Regions from separate parts of the Pseudomonas sp. GL-R-26 genome, predicted to be linked through region 1. Evidence: predicted binding sites of a transcription regulator. Region 1 holds the regulator's gene; each other region holds the start of a gene.
What was found. The regulator sigma-54, encoded in region 1, starts transcription at its own class of promoters, with help from an activator protein. The targets are predictions, from matches to a motif close to ANTGGCATNNANNTTGCTNT.

Region 1 (3,366 bases):
ACAGCTCGGTATGAACCAGGGCGCGTTCGGCCAGCTCCGGCAGCAAGCCGGCTGGCAAATTGTCGATGCAGTAGTAGCCGTTGTCCTCAAGAACGTCGAGGGCGGTACTTTTACCTGAGCCGGAACGGCCACTGACGATGATCAAGCGCATGATTACTGACCGTTCTGCTCGTCCAGGACAACCTGATACAGGGCTTCGTTGCTTGCAGCACTACGCAGCTTTTCGCGAACTTCCTTGCGGTCGAGCATGCTGGCGATCTGTCGCAGCAGCTCAAGGTGCGCATCGGTGGCGGCTTCCGGGACCAGCAGCACGAACAGCAGGTCAACCGGCGCGCCATCGATGGCGTCGAAATCGATAGGGGCGTCCAGGTGCATCAATGCACTGATGGGCGAAACACAGCCCTTGAGACGGCAATGTGGAATGGCGATGCCATTGCCAAACCCGGTGGAGCCGAGTTTTTCACGGGCAATCAGTGCCTCGAAGACATCTTGCATCTCCAGGGCCGGCACTTCGCGGGCGATCAGATTGGCAATTTGTTCGAGGGCTTTCTTTTTACTGCCTCCCGGCACGTTCACCAGGGAACGGCCGGGGGTCAGGATACTTTCAAGTCGGATCATGGGTAGGGAGTGTTAACGACCGGTTGCGCCCTGGAGGAGGCTCTGGGTCTTTTCCTTATGCTTTTTGAGTTGTTTATCCAGCTTGTCGGTGAGTGCGTCGATCGCGGCGTACATATCGGTATGCTCCGCGTTGGCGACCACTTCATTCCCGGGAATATGCAGCGTGGCTTCGATTTTCTGCTTCAGTTTTTCGACGGTCATCGTGACCTGCACATTAGTGATCTTGTCGAAATGTCGCTCCAATCGTTCGAGTTTTTCGCCGATGTAGGTGCGAAGAGGTTCGGTCACTTCCAGTTGGTGTCCACTGATGTTGACTTGCATACAGCTTCTCCTTCGTTGCCAGTGCATAAAGCGGTAGATCAGATGATCTACCACTGGAACGCTGTGGCGTGGCTCTACATCAACCGCTTGCGTTCGCTCGAAGGCGCGATCCCGAGGGATTCGCGGTACTTGGCGACGGTGCGGCGAGCCACCTGAATGCCTTGTGCCTCCAGTAAACCAGCGATCTTGCTGTCACTCAACGGCTTTTTCTGATTTTCCGCGGCAACCAGTTTTTTGATGATCGCCCGGATCGCCGTGGACGAGCATTCGCCGCCTTCGGAGGTGCTTACGTGACTGGAGAAAAAGTACTTCAGTTCATAAATGCCCCGGGGGGTGTGCATGAACTTCTGGGTGGTCACCCGTGAAATCGTCGATTCATGCATGCCGACCGCTTCGGCGATGTCATGCAGGACCAGCGGCTTCATGGCTTCGTCGCCGTACTCCAGAAAGCCGCGCTGATGCTCGACGATCTGGGTGGCAACCTTCATCAGGGTTTCATTGCGGCTTTGCAGGCTCTTGATGAACCAGCGGGCCTCCTGCAACTGATTGCGCATGAAGGTATTGTCGGCGCTGGTGTCGGCGCGGCGCACGAAACCTGCGTACTGGGCGTTGACCCGCAGCCGTGGCACCGACTCCTGATTGAGCTCCACCAGCCAGCGCTCGTTGTCCTTGCGCACGATGACGTCAGGAACGACGTACTCGGCTTCAGTGGACTCGATTTGCGAGCCCGGGCGCGGGTTGAGGCTCTGGACCAGTTCGATGACCTGGCGCAGCTCGTCTTCCTTGAGCTTCATGCGACGCATCAACTGGCTGTAATCGCGGCTGCCCAGCAGGTCAATGTAATCGGTGACCAGGCGCTTGGCCTCGGCCAGCCAAGGGGTCTTGGCAGGCAACTGGCGCAATTGCAGCAGCAGGCATTCGCCCAGGTTGCGGGCGCCGATGCCGGCGGGCTCGAATTGCTGGATGCGGTGCAGGACGGCTTCGATTTCGTCCAGTTCGATGTCCAGTTCCGGGTCGAAGGCTTCGAGGATTTCCTCTAGGGTTTCGTCCAGGTAGCCCTGATTGTTGATGCAGTCGATCAGGGTCACGGCGATCAGGCGATCGGTGTCGGACATCGGGGCCAGGTTCAGTTGCCACAGCAAATGGCTCTGCAGGCTTTCGCCGGCCGAGGTGCGGGTGGTGAAGTCCCACTCGTCATCATCATTGCTGGGCAGGCTGCTGGCGCTGGTCTGGTAAACGTCTTCCCACGCGGTGTCGACGGGGAGTTCGTTTGGGATACGCTCGTTCCAGTCACCTTCATCGAGGTTATCAACCGTCGGGGCGCTTTCCTGGTAGGAGGGCTCCTGGATGTCAGTGTTGGGCTTTTGTTCGGCGTTGTCGGCCAAGGGGTCGGAATTGTCGAAGTCGTCGCCTTCTTCCTGGCGTTCGAGCATCGGATTTGACTCCAGGGCCTCCTGGATTTCCTGTTGCAGGTCCAGGGTCGACAATTGGAGCAGGCGGATGGCCTGTTGCAGCTGCGGTGTCATCGTCAGCTGCTGGCCCATTCTCAAGACTAGCGATGGTTTCATGGCTGGGGCTTAACACCTTATTCGCCGGCGCACATGCGCCATCCACTACAGGGCGCCGGGGCGCCAAACTTAAGCAAATTATATGCCTGAAACTAAAGGGTTTGCCTAGAGCGCTGTAACAATAAAAAACTATAAAGCTGTGTTGCTGCGCTGCCCTTGTTGAGGGCTGACCACGCTTGTCGGCACGAGGCGCCGGTGAGTGGCTGGTCAGGTGCCCGGGCAACTGCCCGGGCACGGCTCAGCGATTACAGGCGGAACTCGTGGCCCAGGTACACTTCCTTGACCAGGTTGTTGGCCAGGATGGTCTCTGCGTCGCCTTCGGCGATCAGTTGGCCGTCATTGACGATATAGGCGGTTTCACAGATATCCAGGGTTTCACGAACGTTGTGGTCCGTGATCAGCACGCCAATGCCTTTGGCCTTGAGGTGGTAAATGATCTGCTTGATGTCGCCGACCGAAATCGGGTCCACGCCGGCGAAGGGTTCGTCGAGGAGGATGAATTTCGGGTTGGTGGCCAGGGCGCGGGCGATTTCCACGCGACGGCGCTCGCCACCGGACAGGCTCATGCCCAGGTTGTCGCGGATGTGGCTGATGTGGAATTCCTGCAGCAGGCTTTCCAGCTCCTTGCGACGACCTGCCTTGTCGAGTTCCTTGCGGGTCTCGAGGATGGCCATGATGTTGTCGGCCACCGACAGTTTGCGGAAGATCGATGCTTCCTGCGGCAAGTAGCCGATACCGGCCTTTGCGCGACCGTGCATCGGCTGGTGGCTGACGTCCAGGTCATCAATCAGGACGCGGCCCTGGTCGGCTTGCACCAGGCCGACGATCATGTAGAAGCAGGTGGTCTTGCCGGCGCCGT
Region 2 (3,366 bases), on a different contig from region 1:
AGGAACAGGGTTGTGGCCTGCTCATCGGGCAGATAACTGCAAGAGTGCGGCTGAGTGGCATAGAACTTCAAACGCGCCAACTCGGTCATGATCAACCCTCGGGATAATGCTTTTGAATAAGTGTAAGCCACGCGCGCAAATGTCGCTCAGCAAACCCAGCTAGCGCGATTGGGCAGGTCCAGATGATGGGCAAGATAGTCAGCAAATTCACGGCGGGGTATCGCCCGGGCTCCGAGACTGTGCAGGTGATCGGTGGGCATCTGGCAATCGATCAGTACAAAACCCGAGTCTTTCAGATGCCGGACCAGTGTGGCAAAGCCGAATTTCGAGGCGTTGTCAGCGAGGCTGAACATGGACTCGCCGAAAAACAGCTGGCCCATCGCCAGGCCGTAGAGCCCACCCACGAGCTCGTCCCCGTCCCACACTTCCACCGAGTGCGCGTGGCCACGCCTGTGCAACTCGATGTAGGCGTTCTGCATGGCTTCGGTGATCCAGGTGCCATCAGCGTAATCCCGGGGTGCGGCGCAGGCGCGGATGACCGCCGCAAAGTCCTGGTCAAAGGTCACCTGATAGCGTTGCTGGCGCAGTAGTTTGTTCAGGCTGCGCGAGACGTGCAACTCGTCGGGAAACAGAACCGTGCGCGGGTCCGGAGACCACCAGAGGATCGGCTGGCCTTCGGAAAACCATGGAAAACAGCCATGACGATAAGCCGAGATCAGCCGATCGGCGGACAGATCACCACCGGCAGCCAGAAGCCCGTTGGGGTCGCGCATGGCCTTTTCCAGCGGTGGGAAATTCAAGGAATTGCGTTGTAACCAAGTCAGCATGGCATCCGGGCTTGCAGAAGGGGAGGGCAGTGGCGGGTGTTGGCCCGCCATAAAGTTTGCCTTTAAACGGCAGGAATGTCGTCGAGGTATTTTTCAGCGTCCAGCGCCGCCATGCAACCGGCCCCGGCAGACGTAACGGCCTGGCGATAAACATGGTCGGCCACGTCGCCGGCGGCAAACACCCCTGCAATCGCCGTAGCGGTGGCATCGCCTTCGCTGCCACCCTTGACCAGCAGATACCCGTCGCGCATTTCCAGTTGGCCTGTGAACAGGTCGGTGTTGGGTTTATGGCCGATGGCGATAAACACCCCGGCCAGCGGCAGCTCCTTCGATTCGCCGGTGTGGCTGTCGCGCAGGCGGGCGCCGGTCACGCCGCTGGCATCGCCGAGCACTTCGTCCAGGTTCTGGTTCCAGTGCAGGCGGACATTGCCGTTGGCGGCTTTTTCGAAGAGTTTGTCCTGGAGGATCTTCTCCGAGCGCAGCTTGTCGCGCCGATGGATCAGGTGCACTTCCTTGGCGATATTCGACAGGTACAAGGCTTCCTCGACCGCTGTGTTACCGCCGCCGACCACCGCAACCACCTGGTTACGATAGAAAAATCCATCACAGGTTGCGCACGCCGACACCCCTTTGCCGGCAAACGCTTCCTCCGACGGCAGGCCCAGGTATTGCGCGCTGGCGCCGGTGGCAATGATCAGTGCGTCGCAGGTGTAGGTTCCGCCATCGCCAATCAGCTCGAACGGCCGTTGTTGCAACTTGGCAGTATGGATGTGGTCGTAAACGATCTCGGTGGCAAAGCGTTCGGCGTGTTTTTGCATGCGATCCATCAGCACTGGTCCGGTCAGGCCTTCAACGTCCCCTGGCCAGTTATCCACTTCGACGGTGGTGGTGAGCTGGCCACCTGCCTGTATGCCGGTAATGACAACGGGCTTGAGGTTGGCGCGGGCTGCATACACGGCCGCGCTGTAACCGGCGGGGCCGGAGCCCAGGATAATCAGGCGTGAATGCTTCGCTTCGCTCATAAAAACACCTCATAAGCCTTTGTCACAAAAGAGAATGCATGCTCAAATTGAACAGCATGTCATATGCTTTTGACTATGCTACACCCAAGGGTCTCAAGCATGGCGTCGTGCGTACAAACCCGTACAATGCCCTGCGTGTTACATATATTCAGTGCGCGCCATGTTTATAAAAACCGGGGCGCAGTGTTAAAAGTAGTCCCGGTAACGCGTGTTAACTTTTTTACCTGCCTGGATTGGGCGGTTTTTTCGCAGTTTTTATAGACATTCATCAGATGGACGCGCCATAGGCGCAGGAAAAGAAGCGTTTTGAAGAAATCCACCGCAGCACCTAAACCAGCCGTCGTACCGCTCTGGCGCCAGCACTTGCACTACCGACTCAAGGAAGGTGCGCTGATCGCCATCGGTGCCTTGTGCCTGTTCCTGATGATGGCCTTGTTGACTTACGGCAAGGACGATCCGGGCTGGAGTCATAACAGCAAGATCGACGACGTGCAGAACTTCGGCGGGCCAGCGGGCTCCTACAGCGCCGATATCCTGTTCATGGTGCTGGGTTACTTCGCCTACATCTTCCCGTTGCTGCTGGCCGTCAAGGCGTACCAGATCTTCCGCCAGCGTCACGAACCGTGGCAGTGGAGCGGCTGGCTGTTCTCCTGGCGCCTGATCGGCCTGGTGTTCCTGGTGCTGTCGGGCGCCGCTCTGGCCCATATCCATTTCCATGCCGCGACCGGTCTGCCGGCCGGTGCGGGCGGTGCGTTGGGGGAAAGCCTCGGCGAACTGGCCAGGAACGCCCTGAATATCCAGGGCAGTACGCTGTTGTTCATTGCCTTGTTCCTGTTCGGCCTGACCGTGTTTAGCGACCTGTCGTGGTTCAAGGTGATGGACATCACCGGCAAGATCACCCTCGACCTGTTCGAACTGTTCCAGGGCGCGGCCAATCGCTGGTGGGCGGCCCGTACCGAGCGCAAACAGCTGGTTGCCCAGTTGCGTGAAGTCGACGACCGTATGGATGAAGTGGTCGCGCCGACCGTCACCGACAAGCGCGAGCAGGCCAAGGTCAAGGAACGTCTGATCGAGCGCGAGCAAGCCCTGAGCAAGCACATGTCCGAGCGTGAGAAGCAGGTGCCGCCGGTGATTGCACCCGCGCCGCCAAAGCCCGCCGCGCCGAGCAAACGCGTCGAGAAAGAGAAGCAGGCGCCGCTGTTCGTCGACAGCGCCGTGGAAGGCACGTTGCCGCCTATTTCGATTCTCGACCCGGCGGAAAAGAAACAGCTCAATTATTCGCCTGAATCCCTGGCTGCGGTTGGCCACTTGCTGGAAATCAAGCTCAAGGAATTCGGCGTCGAAGTCACGGTGGATTCGATTCACCCGGGCCCGGTGATCACCCGTTACGAGATCCAGCCGGCGGCCGGGGTCAAGGTCAGCCGTATTTCCAACCTGGCCAAAGACCTTGCCCGCTCCCTGGCCGTGACCAGCGTGCGCGTGGTGGAAGTGATTCCGGGCAAGACCACGGTCGGTAT
Region 3 (3,366 bases), on a different contig from region 1:
AACAGCGAGGTCAGGCCGATGCTGGCCTTGCTGTTCTTGCCAATTTGCGAGTTGGCGTTTTTGCTGGCCTGGGTCCTTTCGTTCAGGGTGATGGTGATGATGTCACCGATCCGGAACGCCTTGCGGTCGCCGTAGAGGTTCTGTTCGAAACCGGCCTGATAGATCGAGCCGTTGTTCGCGGCTGCCGGCAACGGCGTGCGCGGCAACACCGGAGCGTAGTAAGGGTCATTGGGCTTGGGCGTCGCAGGCACGCAGCCTGCGAGCGCGGTGATCCCACTCAGTGCCAGAACAGATACGTAGCGATTCATGACCCTACCTCACGGTGTTGCAGGCGACCCGATGGCCGCCACATAGACTTGATTACAGATTCTGCGTTACGAACGAGAGCATCTGGTCGGCGGTGGAGATCACCTTGGAGTTCATCTCGTAGGCGCGCTGGGTGGTGATCATGTTGACCATCTCCTCAACGGTGCTGACGTTGGACGTTTCCAGGGTGTTCTGCAGCATGGTGCCGAAACCGTTCAGGCCTGGTGTGCCGACTTGCGGCGCGCCACTGGCGGCGGTTTCCAGGAACAGGTTGTTGCCCACTGCCTGCAGGCCGGCCGGGTTGATGAAGTCGGCGGTTTGCAGGTTGCCGATCACCTGGGCAGCCGGGTTGCCGGCAACGGTGATGGACACGGTGCCGTCGCGGCCGACCGTGAAGGTCTGCGCGTCGTTCGGAATGACAATGGCCGGTTCCAGGGCAAAGCCGCTGGCGTTGACGATCTGGCCGTTGGAGTCCAGGTGGAACGTACCGTCACGGGTGTAGGACGTGGTGCCGTCCGGTTGCAGGATCTGGAAGAAACCGCGGCCGTCGATGGCCATGTCCAGTGGCTGCTCGGTGGTTTGCAGGCTGCCGGCGGTGAAGTTTTTCTGGGTGCCGACGATGCGCACACCGGTACCCAGTTGCAGACCCGACGGCAGTTCGCTGTCCTGGGTCGACTGGGCGCCTGGCTGACGCTTGATCTGGTAGAGCAGGTCCTGGAACTCGGCGCGGTCACGTTTGAAACCCGTGGTCGACACGTTGGCCAGGTTGTTGGAAATGGTGGTCAGGTTGGTGTCCTGGGCGGACAGACCTGTCTTGGCAACCCATAGAGCCGGAAGCATTCGATTCTCCTCGTGCGCCTGTTTTACGGCGCGACGTTCTGGTAATTAGCTGATCTGCAAGACCCGAGCCATGGCTTGGTCATCGTCTTTGGCGGTGTTCATCATCTTGATGTGCAGCTCGAACTGCTTGGACAAGGCCAGAACCGAGGTCATTTCTTCCACGGCATTGACGTTGCTCGACTCGAGGAACCCGGACACCAGCTTGACGTTGGCATCGGCCTGCGCAGGCGCGCCGTCCTTGGTGTGGATCGAACCATCCAGGCCCTTGGTCATGTTCTTGAGGTCCGGGTTGACCAGCTTGATTCGGTCGACTTCAGCCATTACCCGAGGACCTTCGCCCATCGCGCGGATGCTGATGGTGCCGTCCTCGCCGACTTCGATCTGCTGCTCCGGCGGCACCGCAATCGGCCCGCCATTGCCCATGACCGGCATGCCGTTGCCGGCACGCAGCACGCCCAGGGCGTCAACGTTCAGGCTGCCGGTGCGCACGTAGCTTTCACCGCCATCGGGCGTCTGCACGGCAATCCAGCCGCCACCTTGCACGGCAACGTCGAGGTCGCGGCCGGTTTCCACCAGTGAGCCAGGGGAGAAATCCGTGGCCGGGCGTTCGGACATGGCAAACGCACGCGCCGGAAAGCTGTCACCGAACACCGGCATCGAACGGGCCTGCTCCAGGTCTTTCTGGAAGCCGTTGGTGGAGATGTTCGCGAGGTTGTTGGCATGAGCCTTTTGCGCCAGTGCATTCTGGCTGGCGCCGGTCATTGCCACATAAAGGTACTTGTCCACAATTGTTCCTCTGCCTGCCGGACGTTTGCCGTCCACTGCTGTACTGCTGAGCCATAAGCAATTTGCAGACCAACTTGTTTTTGACAGAGCGAGGCCCGGCAAACAGGGGGCTTGGGGGATTCAGAGGGGATTGGTGATTTGTATCAGAGACGAAAAACCGGCGGTGCCATGCCGGTGGGTGGCAAGAGTTCACCTCATTATCCTGTGGCAAGGGGGCTTGCCCCCGTTCGACTGCGGAGCAGTCGTAAATCCGGGCAACTCGGTGGATCTGAAAGATTGCGGGGGGCTGCTTCGCAACCCAACGGGGGCAAGCCCCCTCGCCACAAAAGCTCGACCACCAGAGACTCAGGTGTTGTCCTTGCCCACCTCATACTCGCGCAACTTGTTGGCAATGGTGGTATGCGAAACCCCGAGCCGCTTACCCAGTTGCCGACTGCTTGGATGCTCGGAATACAGCCGCTCCAGCACCGCCTTCTCGAAACGCCCGACGATCTCGTCCAGCCCACCCTCCAGCGAAAAATCGCCAAGGGGCTGACGCACACCATAATCCGGCAGGCGAATGTGCTCGGCCTTGACCGTTCCGCCATCGCACAGGGAAACCGCCTGGAACAGCACGTTCTCCAGTTGCCGCACGTTACCCGGCCAATGGTAGTGGCTGAGCCGCTCCATGGCCGCCGGGGCCAATTTCGGCAACGGACAACCAATCTGTCGGCTGGCCTGATCGAGGAAGTGCTCCACCAGCGGCGTCAATCCGTCGAGACATTCGCGCAACGGCGGGATGTGCAGCGACAACACATTCAAGCGGTGATAGAGGTCCTGGCGGAACTCGCCGCGAGCGCACAATTCGGACAGGTCGACCTGGGTCGCGCAGATCACTCGCACGTCGAGGTAGACCTCCTCATCGCTGCCTACTCGGCGGAAGCAGCCGTCCTGCAAAAAGCGCAGCAATTTCACCTGCAAGCGCGGGCTCATTTCCCCGACGCCATCGAGAAACAGCGTGCCGCCCGCCGTCAGCTCCAGCAACCCGAGCTTGCCTTCGGCACGCGCCCCTTCAAAGGCACCGGGGCCGTAACCGAACAATTCTGTCTCGGCCATGGACTCAGGCAGACCGGCGCAATTGAGCGCCATCAATGGCGACTGCCCTCGAGGACTGGCCAAGTGGCAAGCCCGCGCGAGCAGCTCTTTGCCGGTGCCGGTCTCCCCCTCGATCAATAGCGGCGCATCCAGTGGCGCCATGCGCCGGGCTTCGCGCACCACGGCGGCCATGACTTTCGAGCTTTGGAAGATACTGTCGAAGCCACGCAATTCCTGCTTGCGCACGTTGTAGATGCGCTCGCCCACCCGGTCGGCGCGGTGCAATGTCAGCACCGCACCGGCCATGGCCTCGCTGTCGTCATGCTCCGATTGCAGCGGCGCGATGTCGGCCAGAAACAC
Region 4 (3,366 bases), on a different contig from region 1:
CTGTGAAGTCATTTAAGGCCTACCTAAAAACTGGAAAATCATTATCAGGATTCGCTCGTTCAATGTTTAGACCTGTATCAATGAACGGTCGAAACAGCCTTGCTCGTCCAGATGGCTTCCCAATCATCAGGTGCGTCTGTGCGCCAGGAGTGAGGACAGCCTAGCCTAAACGGGTAAACTCATCCGGGTTGGCATAGGCCGCCATCACGCTCCCGATGGCCAGTCAAACGCAGACTTCAGCGCTTGATCAGCGAAATCTTCGTACCCTCGATACTGATCCCCGCCATTAATCCTTGCTGGTCGAAGATGAACGCGTAGGCGTCGTCTTTCAGTGTCGAGCTGGACAGGTTCTTCGCAACCCCTTCATCCACCACGACAACCGTTGGTCCCACACCGATTTCCCAGCCCTTGGTTTCAGCGACATATTTCACGGCTTTATCGGTCATCAGAAAAACCGCATAGCCGTACGACTGGGCGCCGGCCTGCAGCCCCCATGAACCGCTGACGGAGTTGTAGTAGTTCTCGACTTTCGAGCCTTTCATCAGTACGCCTTCGCCGTAGCTACCGCCGAACACGAGACCGGCCTTGATGATGTTCGGGAATACCAGCACCGCCTTGGCTTGGTGCGAGATGGTTTCGGAAAAAGGATGGGTCTTGTAGAGCATCTGCAACGCTTGTCGTGCGTCGGCATTCAGATCCTCGGCGGTGGCTGCTCCGGCATTGTTCAGGAAACCGGCCGATGCCAATGTTGCAATCGCGAAGAAGAACGAGAGGAAGAACCGCATTGATTGAGTCATTTGCGTACTCCGCTGAGGGAGCAGGGGGATGAGAGCAGCGGCAAGTACCTGCGTCATGCAGGAACCGAACCCACTGAGGTTATCCGGCGCGCCCTGAAATGTGTGAATTGCAGGCAGCGCTCCTGAATGAAGTCGGCTCTGGGCCACTGATCGTTTACGCTGCCATCAGCTGTTATGACCACTGCGTAATGGCCAGGTTCGCTGTCAGTTCTGCTTCTGGCCGCCAGTTTCACCTTGCGAAGGGTTGAAATCGCTTCGTCACGCGCTCAATGCAGGCAGCAAAAGGCCCGCGCAATGGCGGGCCTTCTGTTTGGGGTCAAATCCTTTTGTGCTTTCAATCTGCGCTCCATCTTGTGAGCGTTTCGTGAAAAACATGTCGTAGCAATGAAAAAGTCCGGCGTCGGCCAGGCTCTTTGTAGATGGGCCAAATCCTTTTGGCTGATCCCATTGTGCGTGGTGGATGTGACGACGACATGACAGGGCTGACAGGAAAAGCTGATCACAGCCAGAAACAGGGTTTCGTTGCAGCGAGCTGTGGAATCGAGCTGTACATGCACTTTTATAAAGCGCCATGCGCAACAACGTGCACCACTCGGAAGCGCCGCAAAGCGCTTTCGCCTGCGATAGCTCCAGCGTTGTGACAATCCCCCCTGGCCCAAGAGTCAGTGTTTCCAGATAGTTGAAGTCTCTCTGTGGCTGACTGGCACAAAGGCTGCAAGGCTGACATCAGGTCCACCTGGAGAGCATTCGTGTGGACAGCCCCCTCGGTCAACGACGATCGATTGGCCGAACAGGTCGTGGGCAGCATCGGTGGATCAGGCATAGATGCCTGGTTTCAACACCGCAAAAGAACAGGCAAAGACGCCTGGAACCGAAAGGTTTCAGGCGTTTTTTTTGCTTTTAAAACCGTGATGGGCTCGGGCTGGGTGCTTTCTATGAATTCCAATGTTGCCACGTTGAACAAGATGCAAACGCTGATCGTGATCGGTAATGGCATGGTCGGACATCATTGTGTCGAACAGCTGATCGAGCGGGGAGCGCTTGACCAATACCGGCTGCACGTCTTCAGTGAAGAGCCGATGCGTGCCTATGACCGTGTGCATCTTTCCGAGTACTTCGCTGGTCGTGATGCCGAGTCGCTGGCGCTGTCCGATGCGTCGCTCTACCGGACGCCCGGCGTTACGCTGCATTTGGGTGTACCGGTATTGGAAATCGACCGCGTCCGTCGCCAGGTGGTCACCTCGCAAGGTTGCGTCCAGTATGACAAATTGGTCCTGGCCACCGGGTCTTATCCGTTTGTTCCGCCAATCGAAGGCGCCGAAGGTGAGTCGCGTCTGGTCTATCGCACCCTGGAAGACCTCGATGCCATTCGGGCTGCTGCGGCCAATGCCCGGCGTGGTGTGGTGGTCGGCGGTGGCTTGCTGGGTCTGGAAGCTGCGAACGCGTTGAAGAGCCTGGGCCTTGAAGCCCACGTGGTGGAATTCGCGCCGCGCTTGATGCCGGTACAGCTCGATGACCTCGGTGGCCAGGCGCTCAAGGCGCAGATCGAACGATTGGGCGTCGGTGTACATCTGTCCCGCGCCACGCAATCGATCAGCGCGGGTGAGCAGTACCGCTATCGCATGAATTTCGCCAATGACGAATTCCTCGAAACCGACCTGATCGTGTTTTCCGCCGGTATCCGCGCTCAAGACGCGCTGGCCCGTCAATGCGCGCTGGAGATCGGTCCGCGCGGTGGCGTGGTGATCGACGACACGTGCCTCAGTTGCGACCCGAACATCTACGCCATCGGTGAATGCGCTTCATGGAACGGCAGCCTGTTCGGCCTGGTCGCGCCGGGCTACCAGATGGCACGCAGCGTTGCGGCTCGTCTGTGCAACGAAGTCGCCGAGCCGTTCACCGGTGCCGACATGTCGACCAAGCTCAAGCTGCTGGGGGTGGATGTCGGCTCCATCGGCGACGCCCACGGCAACACCCCGGGCGCACGCAGCTATCAATTCATCGACGAAACCAGCGCCAGCTATCGCCGCCTGGTAGTGGATGCCAGTGGCAAACACGTCCTCGGTGCGGTGCTGGTCGGTGACAACAGCTATTACGACACCCTGCTGCAATACATGCAGAACGGCATCGCCTTGCCAGCAGAACCCGCCAGCCTGATTCTGCCGTCCAGCGAAGGCGCGCCGACCCTGGGCCCGGGTGCGCTGCCCGAGTCGGCCACGGTGTGCTCCTGTCATAACGTCACCAAGGGCTCCATCTGTTCGGCCATCGACGGCGGCTGCACCGACCTGGGCCAACTCAAGTCGCAGACCAAGGCCTGCACCGGCTGCGGCGGTTGCGCCGGCCTGCTCAAGCAAGTCTTCGAGCATGAGTTGATTGCCCGTGGCGTCAGTGTCGACAAAAGCCTGTGCGAACACTTCGCCTACACCCGCCAGGAGCTTTATGCGCTGGTACGGGTAGAGGGCGTGATCACCTTCGACGAACTGTTGGCCAAACATGGCCGTGGCCACACCGGTTGCGACGTCTGCAAACCGGCGGTGGGTTCGATCCTCGCCTCGTGCTGGAACCAGCC

Region 2: KGA96_RS14395 (DNA translocase FtsK) is a predicted target of sigma-54. The motif match lies at 1,900-1,919, and genes of this name have one in related genera.
Region 3: KGA96_RS26910 (flagellar basal body rod protein FlgF) is a predicted target of sigma-54. The motif match lies at 1,987-2,006, and genes of this name have one in related genera.
Region 4: nirB (nitrite reductase large subunit NirB) is a predicted target of sigma-54. The motif match lies at 1,679-1,698, and genes of this name have one in related genera.

The regions. Positions count from the first base shown of each region.
Region 1 is NZ_JAGYGI010000014.1:40,756-44,121, forward strand. It holds gene rapZ (RNase adapter RapZ) at 1-151, opposite strand, end outside; gene ptsN (PTS IIA-like nitrogen regulatory protein PtsN) at 154-618, opposite strand; gene hpf (ribosome hibernation-promoting factor, HPF/YfiA family) at 631-939, opposite strand; gene KGA96_RS16140 (RNA polymerase factor sigma-54) at 1,014-2,507, opposite strand; gene lptB (LPS export ABC transporter ATP-binding protein) at 2,753-3,366, opposite strand, start outside.
Region 2 is NZ_JAGYGI010000012.1:68,666-72,031, forward strand. It holds gene KGA96_RS14380 (arginyltransferase) at 1-89, opposite strand, end outside; gene aat (leucyl/phenylalanyl-tRNA--protein transferase) at 147-827, opposite strand; gene trxB (thioredoxin-disulfide reductase) at 890-1,849, opposite strand; gene KGA96_RS14395 (DNA translocase FtsK) at 2,156-3,366, shown strand, end outside.
Region 3 is NZ_JAGYGI010000040.1:26,407-29,772, forward strand. It holds gene flgH (flagellar basal body L-ring protein FlgH) at 1-308, opposite strand, end outside; gene flgG (flagellar basal-body rod protein FlgG) at 361-1,146, opposite strand; gene KGA96_RS26910 (flagellar basal body rod protein FlgF) at 1,192-1,932, opposite strand; gene KGA96_RS26915 (sigma-54-dependent phenylalanine hydroxylase transcriptional regulator PhhR) at 2,278-3,366, opposite strand, start outside.
Region 4 is NZ_JAGYGI010000031.1:52,674-56,039, forward strand. It holds gene gltS (sodium/glutamate symporter) at 1-12, opposite strand, end outside; gene KGA96_RS24905 (YSC84-related protein) at 237-797, opposite strand; gene KGA96_RS24910 (hypothetical protein) at 1,056-1,370, opposite strand; gene nirB (nitrite reductase large subunit NirB) at 1,733-3,366, shown strand, end outside.